3 regions of the Streptomyces sp. NBC_00234 genome follow, and region 3 is predicted to be linked to each of the others. Evidence: riboswitches for the same ligand, from Rfam matches in the RefSeq annotation. Region 3 holds a riboswitch; each other region holds the start of a gene.
What was found. Region 3 has a riboswitch for cyclic di-AMP ahead of OG230_RS31005 (M23 family metallopeptidase). Riboswitches for the same ligand answer to the same signal wherever they lie in the genome.
Positions count from the first base shown of each region.

Region 1: it holds a riboswitch for cyclic di-AMP, as region 3 does, so the genes downstream of both, OG230_RS04615 (C40 family peptidase) here and OG230_RS31005 (M23 family metallopeptidase) in region 3, are expected to answer to the same signal.
Region 2: it holds a riboswitch for cyclic di-AMP, as region 3 does, so the genes downstream of both, OG230_RS14265 (transglycosylase family protein) here and OG230_RS31005 (M23 family metallopeptidase) in region 3, are expected to answer to the same signal.

Region 1 covers NZ_CP108101.1:1,109,412-1,113,625, forward strand. The annotation lists gene OG230_RS04605 (ATP-dependent Clp protease proteolytic subunit) at 1-531, shown strand, start outside; gene OG230_RS04610 (hypothetical protein) at 539-847, shown strand; cyclic di-AMP (ydaO/yuaA leader) riboswitch at 1,219-1,383, shown strand; gene OG230_RS04615 (C40 family peptidase) at 1,387-1,857, shown strand; gene OG230_RS04620 (LysE family translocator) at 1,875-2,516, opposite strand; gene OG230_RS04625 (LysR family transcriptional regulator) at 2,589-3,506, shown strand; gene OG230_RS04630 (ATP-binding protein) at 3,524-3,955, opposite strand; gene OG230_RS04635 (helix-turn-helix domain-containing protein) at 4,157-4,214, shown strand, end outside.
Region 2 covers NZ_CP108101.1:3,297,900-3,302,113, reverse strand. The annotation lists gene OG230_RS14275 (cytochrome P450 family protein) at 1-363, shown strand, start outside; gene OG230_RS14270 (transglycosylase family protein) at 469-1,410, shown strand; cyclic di-AMP (ydaO/yuaA leader) riboswitch at 1,700-1,871, shown strand; gene OG230_RS14265 (transglycosylase family protein) at 1,875-2,579, shown strand; gene eno (phosphopyruvate hydratase) at 2,918-4,204, shown strand.
Region 3 covers NZ_CP108101.1:7,065,876-7,070,089, reverse strand. The annotation lists gene OG230_RS31010 (SGNH/GDSL hydrolase family protein) at 1-667, opposite strand, end outside; gene OG230_RS31005 (M23 family metallopeptidase) at 857-1,804, opposite strand; cyclic di-AMP (ydaO/yuaA leader) riboswitch at 1,810-1,983, opposite strand; gene OG230_RS31000 (tyrosine-protein phosphatase) at 2,391-3,203, shown strand; gene OG230_RS30995 (DUF6126 family protein) at 3,223-3,396, opposite strand; gene OG230_RS30990 (helix-turn-helix domain-containing protein) at 3,423-4,031, opposite strand; gene OG230_RS30985 (aspartate aminotransferase family protein) at 4,096-4,214, opposite strand, start outside.

The sequences.
Region 1 (4,214 bases), 6.0 Mb from region 3:
ATCTTCCTGGGCACCCCCGTCGACGACACCGCGACGACCGACCTCATCGCCCAGTTCATGTACCTGGAGTACGCGGACCCCGACCGGCCCATCTCGCTGTACATCAACTCCCCCGGCGGCTCGTTCACCGCCATGGCCGCGATCTACGACACGATGCAGTACCTGACCTGCGAGGTGGAGACCTTCTGCCTCGGCCAGGCCGGCTCCTCCGCCGCGATCCTGCTCGCGGCCGGCGCACCGGGCCGCCGACATGCCCTGCCCGGCGCCCGGGTAGTCATTCAGCAACCCGCCCTGCCCGAGGCCGTGCAGGGCCAGCCATCCGATCTCGAGATCGAGGCACGCGAGTTGATGCGCGTGCGCGAGATGCTCACGGGAATGCTGGTCCGGCACACCGGCCGGTCCACCGAGCAAGTCACCGCCGACATCGAGCGGGACACCATCCTGGACGCCGCAGCCGCCAAGGCGTACGGGGTGGTGGACCACGTCATGGAGAACCGCAGTCCGTCCCAGCCGCCGCACACCGCGAGGTGAACCGCCGATGCTGCCACCGGAGTTCCCGCCACTCCCCGCACTGACCCGCGCCGAGGGGGAGTTCATCGACTGCTACTTGGAAGTGCTCGACCAACTGGGCCGGATCAACCCGGCGCGCGGCAGCGACACCTACAGCGCGCTGAGGGCAGCACAGGCGCTGGCCTCCCGGGCCGGAGCGCTGCGCGACGCCCTCACCTCGATGCACGAGCGGGGCGAGACGCAGATCCACGCGGGCACCCTGGCGCGGGCGTTGCGGGTGCTCGACGGGGAGCGGCGCGCGGAGCGGGTCACCGTACCCCCCGTCGGCACGAGTTGATCAGCCGCTTCCCCGACTCCCTTTTCCGGAGCGCTTTTCGGGCGCACGGGCGACACGCCCGATGCCCGGACCGAATTTCCTCGCTCGTTCGGCGTAGGCCGTCCCCCTCACGAGGGACAGCTCAACTTGCGCGAAGCGTGTGCACTGTGGGCGGAATCTGGCGCTCCGCCGCTGGTACGAGGCCGGTCGGGGCCTCGTGATCCCGACGCAAATCCACCCTGTCCACCCGAATGGATCAGTGGTGACGAGCCTCACATAACACCGTTTCAGCTCGGAAAACCGGCAGTCCGTGAGTCAAGATCCCTGGGACGACAAGCCCCCGCCACCGCGGCGGGGCGGTCCGGGCGGACGCCGAGTCCTGCCGCTGTCCGGATGACTGGTCGACAGGAGTGGATCGGCAGGAGTGGAGGACCCGAGCACAACGGGTCGACCGGGAGACCGGCCGTCCCTCGGGGTGAAGCCGCTGCGTGCGGCCGGGCAACTTCGCCAGCCCGAACCCGACAGGTCATCCTTCACAGGCGGCTGACGAAGGGTTGCGCATGTCTGCGCAGGTTCATGTCCCGTCACTTCTCGCCCGGGCCGGTACGGCCTCGGTGCTCACGCTCGCTCTCGGCACCACCATGATGGCCCCGGGCATCGTGAACGATGCCGAGGCGGCCACTCATTCGACGAAGGCGCTCAAGATCGCCGCCTCGAAGAAGGGTTCGCCCTACAAGTACGGAGCCGCGGGCCCCCGCAGGTTCGACTGTTCGGGCCTCACGCTGTACTCGTTCAAAAGGGTGGGCAAGAAGCTCCCCCGCACGGCCCAGCAGCAGTACAACAAGACCCGCCACATCTCCTCCTCGAAGCGGCAGCGCGGCGACCTAGTCTTCTTCCACTACGGCCGCAGCGTCTACCACGTGGGCATCTACGCCGGCCACGGGCGGATCTGGCACTCCCCGAAGTCCGGGTCCGTCGTGCGCCTGGAACGGATCTGGTCCAAGAGCGTCTGGTACGGACGGGTGCGCTGACCGGAGCCCCTGCCGCCTCAGTGCAGCAGGGGCCCACCCACCAGCACGAGCCCCAGCGCGGTGAGTGCCGCGCCGCTGCCACCCTCGATCGCCCGGGCGGTACGCGGCCGGCGCAGCCACCGGCCGAGCCGGTCCACGAGCAGGGCCACGGCCGGGAACCACACGAGGGCCAGCAGGACGACGACTGCCGCGAGCAGCAGCGTTCGCGGCAGTGGGGCCTGGCCGTCCGGTACGAACTGGGGCAGCAGACTGAGGAAGAGGACGGGCGCCTTGGGATTCAGGGCGTTGGTCAGGAATCCCTGCCGCAGCGAGCGCCCGAGCGCTTCGGGCGCCTGTTCCGGTGCCGCGTCCTGAGCCGTTCCGGCGGTCGCCGGACGCCGCCGTATCGCGTACAGCGCGCTCAGCCCGAGGTAGAGCACGTACGCGCCGCCGAGCAGCTGGACGGTGCGGAAGAGCACGGGCATCGTCACCAGCACCGCGGCGAGGCCCGCCACGGCGAGCGCGGTGTGCACCAGCAGGCCCCCGGCGACTCCCAGCGCGGTGGCCACCCCGGCCCGCCGCGAGGCCAGAGCGTTGCGTACGACCACGGTGAAGTCGGCTCCCGGCAGTGCCACCATTCCCGCGGCGACTCCGGTGAAGGCCAGCAGTTGTGCGTCCATGGGTACACCATGGACCGGCCGACCCTTTAGCGTGTACTTGCAATCTTCTGGGTCTGCCAAAAGGAACGCTTAATGTACGACCCGACGCGCCTGGCGGCGCTGGTGGCGGTCGCCGAGGCCGGTTCGATCACGCGCGCGGCGGCCCGCCTGGGCTACACCGCCCCCGCGCTCTCGCAGCAGCTGGCCAAGCTGGAGCGGGAGGCCGGTGCCGAGCTGCTGGTACGCCATCACCGCGGCGCGCGGCTCACGGCGGCCGGTGAGCTGCTGGCGGGGCGGGCCAGGCGGGTCCTGGACGAGATGGACCAGGCCCGTCACGAGCTGGCACGGCTCTCCGGGCTGTCCGGCGGGCGGCTGCGGGTCGCCACGTTCACGACGGCAGGCATCCATCTGCTGCCGCCGGTGCTGAGCGCGTTCCGGCGGGCCCACCCGGACGTCGAACTGACCGTGGCCGATTTCGAGCCGCCCAGCGGGGTCGCCGCCGTGGCCTCGGGCGAGGTGGATCTCGCACTGACCCACGCGTACGAGCCGGCCGTCGCCGATCCGCTGCCCGCGGGGGTCGCCGCCGAACCGCTGCTGGTGGAGGAACTGGTCGTGATCACAGCCGTCGGCCAGGTCCTCGCGGAGGGCACGGGACGGCTTCCGGTGACCGAGCTGGCGGGCCGGCCGCTGATCAGCAGCGCGCCGACGCATCCGCCCCGGCGCGGCGTGGAGAGCGCCCTGGCCGAGGCGGGGGCGACGCCCGCCGTGGTGTGCGAGTCCCCCGGCTACGGGCTGGTGTGCGCCCTGGTCAGCGCGGGGCTCGGGGCGGCGGTGGTGCCGGAGATGGTCGCCGCGATGTCTCCGACGCCGCTCGCCGTACGACGGCTCGACCCCGCCGCCTTCCGGCGGACCATTTCGGTGGTGCACCGCGGTGACCGGGCGACCGCGGCTGCCGCGACACTGACGGCGCTGTTGCGCAGTGGCTTCGGCCGCGCGGCCACGGCCCACTGACCGGCCGTTCTCCGGGATCAGCTCTGGACGGGAACGGTCCAGGGAAGCTCGATCCAGACCGTCTTGCCCCCCTCGGCCGTGGGACTCACGGTGAGCCGCCCGCCGCACTCCTTGGCCAGACAGCGGATGATGACCATGCCCCGCCCGTTGTCCTGCTGGACGGCCGCGGGAAGGCGCCGGGGCCAGCGGGGGTGACTGTCCGTCACTCCCAGCCGCAGCTCCTCGTCCCGGTCGAGCCGGAGGTCCACGGTGAAGGTGGGCGACTGCCCGAGCGTGTGCTGCACGGCGTTGGTGGCCAGCTCGGAGACGATCAGGCGGATGCTGTCGGCGATCTCGGTGTCGTCCGGGAGGCCCCAGTCCGTGAGTACCCGGGCCACGTATCTGCGCGCCGAGGAGACCGAGACCGGATCGCTCGGCAGAGTGACGGATGCTTCTTGATGGTCTGCCATGGCGGCCCCGTCCCTTCCCGGCCCGGCCGACCCGAGGTCGGCAGGGTTGTGCTTCGCGCCAGATTGCCACTGATGCCGCTCTCTGTAACGACGATCCACCAAGATATGCATATATCTGTCGCCCAAAGTGGTGAACTCTGCCACGGAAGACTGTATTTGGGCGGCACACTGGCCGCCGATGGCGGAGGAGGGAGGCCGGCGATGCGGCACGGCCCCGCGGTGCGACGGCGCAAGCTCGGCGAGGAGCTGAGGAGTCTGC
Region 2 (4,214 bases), 3.8 Mb from region 3:
CCCGTCACGCTCGGCGGGCAGGACATCGCCCCCGGGGACCCCGTACTGGTCGTCCTCGCCGCGGCCGACCGCGACCCCGAGCGCTTCCGCGATCCGGACACGCTGGACCTCGCTCGGAGTGACAATCAGCACGTGGGATACGGGCACGGCATCCACTACTGCGTGGGCGCGCCGCTCGCCCGCCTGGAGGGACAGACCGCGCTGGCAACGCTCCTGAGACGCCTCCCTGACCTGCGCCTTGCGGTGGAACCTGCCGATTTGCGGTGGCGTGGCGGGCTCATCATGCGCGGACTGCGCACCCTTCCGGTGGAGTTCGCACCCGGGGTGCCGCTCGGGCAAGGTGACACTCCGTCAACTCTGTGACTTTCACGTGATCTCCGCTGCATCGACTTGTGACACACGTTCGAGTCCCGCTAGGTTCACCGTTCACCACAGCAGTCACATGTCAGTCACACGGAAGGCAATCCCATGGGCTCCGCGAACGGCAGACACCGTCGCCCTCGCCAGGCACCCGCCATCGTCGTCGCCGCAGGCGTGACGGGATCGGCCATCGCCATCCCGCTGCTCGGTGCGACCGGTGCGCACGCCGCCGACGCCTCGACCTGGGACCGGGTCGCCGAGTGCGAGAGCGGTGGCATGTGGAGTGCCGACCTGGGCAACGGCTACTACGGCGGCCTGCAGTTCTCCCAGGACACCTGGTCCGCGTACGGCGGCTCGGCGTACGCGCCCCGCGCCGACCTCGCCAGCCGCTCGCAGCAGATCGCCGTCGCGGAGAAGGTCCTGGAGGACAAGGGTCCGCAGGCGTGGCCGAGCTGCGCGGTCATCTCCGGGCTCGCGCTGGACGGCACCCTGCCGGGCGTCGACCCGGGCGGCGTGCCCTCCGCCGACCCCTCGGACTCGCTGCTCCCGTCGGACGACGCGACGGACGACACGACGGACGAAGCGAACAAGAAGGACAACAGCGATAAGTCCGGCAAGTCCGGCAAGGATGACACGACGGACGGAACGGAGGAGTCCGAGGACTCCGCCTCGCCCTCCGCCACGCCGTCCCCCGAGGCGTCCGACACCCCCGCGGGCACGGACGAGGGCGGCGGCAAGCACCGCGGCACCCCGGCCCCCGAGGCGAGCCAGGACACGGACAGGGGCAACGGGCGCGACTCCGGCCGGCACGCCTCGCGCGGTGACGGCGAGGCCCGCGACGCGGGTGCGGCGAGCCCCGAAGGTGACTACACCGTGCGGCCCGGCGACAACCTCTGGGCGATTGCTGACGCACAGAAGGTTCCCGGCGGCTGGACCGAGCTCTACGAAGCCAACAAGAGCGAGCTCGGCTCCGACCCGGACCTCATCCTGCCCGGCCAGAGCCTCGATCTGGGTCAGCGCGGCAGCGCGGAGAGCTCCAAGCGCAACTGATCCAATTCGGGAAAACACCCCAAAATCGGGGGTAGTTCAGGGACCTATGTCCACTTATGCGTAAGTGAGACATGGGTCTCTTTGCTTCAACTGGCGTGTCGCGTCCGGCTACTCCTTCCGTGTCCCCTCCGACCTGCGGAAACGTTCATTCCGTGGAGGCAAGTAAGGCACGAATGGCCGGTATGTCCCTCTTTGAATGTCGGGTTGGCTATGTTTACGGTCGGAACCGCTCGCACCGCGGGCCCCGTCGACCGTCACGCCGAATCCTGCCGTCGGTCGAAGGGAACAGACGCGTAAAGCGCCGTAGGCAGGAGCGGGGGACCCAGGTAAGCGCCGGGCCAGGTCGTCGGAAGACGGCTCAGGACCGGCTTGGGGTGAAGTCGCGTGCAAGGACGTGCGACCGGGCAACTCACTTGGCCCGAACCCGACAGCTCACCTCGTAGGCGTCGGTGAGGAGAAGCTCCATGCTGTTTTCCAGCAAGGCCAAGCACCGCCGCCCGTCCAAGGCCGTCCGTGTCGCCACGCTCGCCGGTGTCGCCGGTGCCGCTGTCGCCGTCCCGCTGATGGGTGCGACCGGCGCCTCTGCCGCCTCCGTCTCCACGTGGGACGCCGTCGCCCAGTGCGAGTCCGGTGGCAACTGGTCCATCAACACCGGCAACGGCTACTACGGCGGTCTGCAGTTCTCGCAGTCCAGCTGGGCCGCCGCCGGCGGTACGCAGTACGCGTCCCGCGCCGACCTGGCCACCAAGTCGCAGCAGATCGCCACCGCCGAGAAGCTTCTCGACCTGCAGGGCCCGGGTGCCTGGGCCTGCGCCGGCGCCGGCAACCTGACCAACGACGGTGTGGACCCGGGCGTCGACACCGGCTCCACGCAGAGCAGCAGCGACGAGCAGGCCCAGCCGGAGCGTCAGGCCGAGCAGCCGACCACGCGCAGCGAGCAGCGCACCGCCCCGAAGACCGAGGCGCCGAAGACCGTCACCACCCCGACCGGCGAGAAGGTCGAGAAGGGTGACGGCGAGTACAAGGTGAAGACCGGCGACACCCTGAGCAAGATCGCCGCGAAGCACGACGTCAAGGGCGGCTGGGAGAAGCTGTTCGAGCTGAACGACGACATCGTCAAGGACGCCGACCTGATCTTCCCGGGCCAGCAGCTCCACCTGACGAAGTAACACCTGGGATTCTCCTCCCCCCCCTGGGAGGGTGTCCGGCGGCATCCCTCCCGCTCTGCTCCCCGACCCGGTGCGCTCTCCCCCGTGCGTGCCGGGTCGGGGTCTTTCCGCACGGACGCGAGCGCCGCGGCGCGGCCCGGCGACGTTGAGCGTTCAAGTGTTGTAGTTACTCGCCAGTAAATTTCTGGACGTTTGCCCGTGAATGCATGCCCTTGGGTCCTTTTTCGTCCCAGGGGACGGGCGCCCGGCTGGCCGATGGGGTCCGGCCGGTTAGGCTCGTGTCGCAAGGCCACAGTGACCCTGCACAACCAGTGTCATATCCCAGAAGGAGATGCCTCGTGCCGTCCATCGACGTCGTCGTAGCCAGGGAAATCCTCGACTCCCGGGGCAACCCCACGGTCGAGGTCGAGGTTGGCCTCGACGACGGCAGCACGGGACGTGCTGCTGTTCCGTCCGGCGCCTCCACCGGTGCGTTCGAGGCCATTGAGCTTCGCGACGGCGACCCCAACCGTTACATGGGCAAGGGCGTCGAGAAGGCCGTCCTCGCCGTCATCGAGCAGATCGGCCCGGAGCTCGTCGGGTACGACGCCACCGAGCAGCGCCTCATCGACCAGGCGATGTTCGACCTGGACGCCACCGAGAACAAGGGCTCGCTCGGCGCCAACGCGATCCTCGGCGTCTCGCTCGCCGTGGCCCACGCCGCGTCGGAGGCGTCCGACCTCCCCCTCTTCCGCTACCTCGGCGGCCCGAACGCGCACCTGCTGCCCGTTCCGATGATGAACATCCTGAACGGCGGCTCGCACGCCGACTCCAACGTGGACATCCAGGAGTTCATGATCGCGCCGATCGGTGCGGAGTCCTTCTCCGAGGCCCTGCGCTGGGGTGCGGAGATCTACCACACGCTGAAGAAGGTCCTGAAGACCAAGGGCCTGTCCACCGGTCTCGGTGACGAGGGCGGCTTCGCGCCGAACCTGGAGTCCAACCGCGCCGCCCTGGACCTCATCGTCGAGGCCATCAAGGAGGCCGGTTACGTCCCCGGCCGCGACATCGGCCTCGCGCTCGACGTCGCCGCGTCCGAGTTCTACAAGGACGGCAAGTACGAGTTCGAGGGCAAGTCCCGCTCGGCCGCCGAGATGACCGAGTACTACGAGGAGCTCGTCTCCGCGTACCCGCTGGTCTCCATCGAGGACCCGCTGTACGAGGACGACTGGGCCGGCTGGAAGGTCATCACCGAGAAGATCGGCTCCAAGGTGCAGATCGTCGGTGACGACCTGTTCGTCACCAACCCGGAGCGTCTGGCCCGCGGTATCGAGGAGGGCTCCGCCAACGCCCTGCTCGTCAAGGTCAACCAGATCGGTTCGCTGACCGAGACCCTGGACGCCGTCGAGATGGCCCAGCGCAACGGCTTCAAGTGCATGATGTCGCACCGCTCCGGCGAGACCGAGGACGTCACCATCGCCGACCTCGCCGTCGCCGTGAACTGTGGTCAGATCAAGACCGGCGCCCCGGCCCGCTCGGACCGCGTCGCCAAGTACAACCAGCTGCTGCGCATCGAGGAGATCCTCGACGACGCCGCGGTGTACGCGGGCCGCTCGGCGTTCCCGCGGTTCCGCTTCGCCGACTGACCGGCGCAGC
Region 3 (4,214 bases):
CGAGGACCTGGGCGGCGCGCAGGGCGACCCTCGTGTGGCCCTCGGGCGACAGGTGCAGCCGGTCGTCGTCCCAGGCGCGGCGGTCCTGCACGGACCGCAGCGACCACAGGTCGAGGACCGGGCAGTCGTAGCGGTCGGCGATGGAGCGCACATGGGCGGTGTACGTGGCGATCTTGCCGCGGAGGTGGCGCAGCACCGGCATGTGGCGGGTGTCGAAGCCGGTGGTGACCATGACGGTGCCGACCGCACCGCTCAGTTCGGCGACGGCGCGCTCGAAGCGCTCGGCCACGTCGTCGGGGTCGCTCCCCGGCCGGAGGATGTCGTTGCCGCCGGCGCAGAAGCTGACCAGGTCGGGCGCCAGCTCCTTGGCGCGCGGGATCTGCTCCTCGACGATCTGGTCCAGGAGCCGTCCGCGTACGGCGAGGTTGGCGTAACGGAAATTGCCGTGCCGTGATGCGCCGACGCCCGTCCCCGCGTCGGAGACCGGGAGCTGATCCGCCAGCAGTACCGCGAATCGGTCGGCCCAGCCGACAAGGGTTCCGTCGGGGCCGGGGTCCCCGACGCCCTCGGTGAAGCTGTCGCCGATCGCCGCGTACGACCCTATGAAGCCGGGGACGTCCATGACGTCCTTGAGACCGTGCTGATTGAGTTTCGAATCGTCTGCCACAAACACGTATCCTGCACCCGCGAATGTGACCTACGCGACCGTAATAAGGGGTTGACGGGTGGTGAGATAGACCACCCGGTCAGTTTTTGGTAAAGCCGGAATAAGTGGCGGCCCCGGCGCGGGACAGTACGGAACGCACGGAAGGGCGGTGCGCCGCCGCGCACCGCCCTTTTCTCACCGCCGCTCGTCTCAGATGGAGACGCCGTGCTGACGCAGGTACGAGACCGGGTCGACGTCCGAGCCGTAGCTCGGGCCGGTGCGGACCTCGAAGTGGAGGTGCGGGCCGCTGGAGTTGCCGGTGGAACCGGAGAGGCCGATCTGCTGGCCGCCCGTGACGGTCTCGCCGACCGACACGTTGAGCGAGGACTGGTGGGCGTACTGGGAGTACATGCCGTCGGCGTGCTGGATGACGACCTCGTTGCCGTACGCACCGCTCCAGCCGGCCGAGACCACGGTGCCGGGGCCGATGGCCCGGACACTGGTGCCGGAGGCAGCCTGGAAGTCCGCACCGGTGTGGTAGCCACTGGACCACATGGAGCCGGAGGCGCGGTACTGCGTGGTGACGGTGGCGTCGGCCACGGGGGTCGTCCAGCCGGAGCTGTTGCTCTCCGAGGCACCGGTGGAGGTGCCGGTGTCCGTCGAGGTGGTCGCCTCGGCGGAGGAGGCCGAGTCGGAGGACGTGTCCGCCTTCGGGGCCTCGGTCTTCGGAGCGGCGGCCTTCGGAGCCGCGGCCTTGGACGGGATGGCCTTCGCCGAGCCGGACGCCTTGGCGCCGAGGGTCAGTTCGGTGCCGGGGAAGATCAGGCTCGGGTTCTCACCGACGACGTCGCGGTTGTCCTGGTACAGCTTCTGCCAGCCGCCCTTGATCTTCTGCTCGGCGGCGATCTTCGACAGGTAGTCGCCGGAGACCACGGAGTAGGTCTTCGGGGCGGTCTTGGCCGCGGCGGCGGGAGCGGTGTGCGCCGCGGCGACCGAGGCCGCCGCGGGCTTGGCGACGGGTGCGGACTGCTCAGCGGCATGCGCGCCGGTGGCACCGATCAGTGGGAGGGCCAGAGCGGCTCCGCCGGTCCCGGCGGCGAGGACGCCGCGGGCGAGCGGGCCGGACTTCGTACGACGGTGCTTACCCTTTGCGGGCATGGGGGAATTCCTCTCCGGCGCCTACGAGGTGAGCTGTCGGGTTCGGGCTGGAGATGCCCGGTCGCGCTGAGCGCGACTTCACCCCGAGCCGTTCCGGATTTCTCCGGACCGGCGGCTTACCTGGGTCCCCCGCTCCTGCCACACGTGAGTGGGATGCGGATTCCGGGCGGCGGCAGGATTAGGCGGTCCGTCCGGATTGACGGTGACCGTAAGCGAGTAAGGACGGCCGGAACAAGCCGCGTCCGAGGTACCGGAATGCGCGATTCAATTTCCGCCGGGATTTCCGGTCACACTCCGTGGATTACGGATCTTGGCATTCCGTACGGCGCGCGGAATGCCCTTCGGCGGGTTCGCCACACACCGTCACGGATATGATCCCGCTCACCAGTCGACCGCCATCTCCCCCATAAGCAGGGCATGTTCCGCTAAATGCATCAATACGGACATGTAGCGGAGCGCGGGTCACGGCACGGCACGGAACGGCGGCCTCCGGGGCAAGATGATTGCCTGGGGAATCAATGTCGTATCGTCACGACCGTGCCCTCGTCGGCGAGCAGCGCCGGCGCCAGACACTCCAGGAGTCACCGTGACGCAGCAGCTGCCGCAGGTCCCGTCGACGCACACTGAGCTGACGGGCGTCCGCAACTTCCGTGACGTCGGGGGCCTTCCGACCACGGACGGCCGCACGGTGCGGTTCGGTCGGCTCTACCGCAGCGGTCACCTGGCGAACGCCACCGAGCAGGACGCGGCGTTCCTCGGCGGGCTCGGACTCCACACGATCTTCGACTTCCGCAACGCGGCCGACCACAAGCTGGACGGCTACGACGTGGAGCTGCCGGGTGTCCGCAATGTCAGCATTCCGCTCTCCGACCCGGCCGACGGCGCCGAGTTCTGGCGACTGGTCCGGGACGGCAACATCGAGCAGCTGCGCTCGATCCTCGCCGACGGCAAGGGCGCGGACCGCATGATCGCCTCGTACCGCTCGATCATCAAGGACCGCACCGCGGAACACAGCCGGGTGCTGCACTCCCTGGCCGAGGACAGCGTCCCCGCCCTGATGCACTGCGCCGCGGGCAAGGACCGCGCGGGGCTCTCGATAGCGGTGTCGCTGCTGGCCGTCGGCGTGGAGCGCGATGCCATCGAGGCCGACTACCTCATGTCCAACGACGCCCACCGCCGGTACAAGGTGAAGCGCAGCGACAGCTCGGCGGTCGGCATGTCCGACGAGGTCATGGAGCTCCTCAACCCCCTCTTCGGTGCGCGTGCCGACTACCTGGCGGCGGCCTTCGAGACCATCGAGGAGACCTGGGGCGGCACCGAGCGCTACCTCACCGAGGGTCTGAAGCTCTCCGCCGAGACTCGTGGGCGGCTGCGGGAGCGCCTCGTCGAGGAGGCGTGACCACCCTCGCCCCCCGGCCTCAGCCCTTGCCCGCCACCTCGAACAGCAGGTAGAGGAAGGCCGCGAAGACGTGTCCGGCGACCAGGTAGGCGACCAGCCGGATCACCACGCCGCGCGGAAACTTCTTCTCCTGCGAGCCGCGACCCTTCGGGGACCGCGAGCTGAGCGGGTCGTAGTGCTCTGAATCGGACATGACAGTCCCTCTTTCGGGGCCAGGGGTCAGCGGTGGTGGAGTCCGCTGCCCAGACAGAGTTCGGCGACCGGACTCTGCAGCAGCGTGTGGACGAAGAGCAGCTCGGCGCCGCCGCGGTCGGCGGCGGCGATCCGGTGCGGAGTGAGCGAGTCGAAGTGCGCGCTGTCCCCCGGTTCGAGGTCGTGCACGGTCTCGCCGAGACCGACGCGCAGCCGTCCCTCCAGCACGTACAGCCATTCCTCACCGGGGTGGACCCGCACCAGGTCGCCCTGGGCGCCGTACGGAACCCGGACGCGGAGCGCCTGCATGGCCCGGCCGGAGCCGCCGGCCTGGCGGTACATCCAGCCGTCGGCCTCGGCGCCCGTGAAAGGGCCGCCGCGGACGATCGCGTCACGTTGGGTCGGCGTCTCTCCCAGAAGCTCGGAGACCGTCGTACCGTAGACACGTGCGAGGCCCAGCAGCATGGGCAGCGACGGCTGTCGGCGGCCGGTTTCCAGCCGGGAGAGATGGGCGGGGGAAAGCTCCGCCCGCTGGGCGGCGGTCTCCAGGGTGAGGCCACGGCTGCGGCGCAGCTCGCGCAGGCGCGGAGCGACCCCGGGCAGCTCGTCGGCCACCCCTCCGTCGGGAGGATTCATACGTCCATTGGGCCAGGATCTTTCCTCAGAGGCAAATTTCTTGCCTCTGAGGCAAAGCCTCGCGTCAACGGTTGGCGACGGCCTGTTTCACCAGGGTCCTGCCGAAGTCCCACATCAGCCCGCCCCCGCTGTGCGCGTCGTCCATCACGGCCGTGAAGGCGTTCACGAACCGGTCCACCTCCG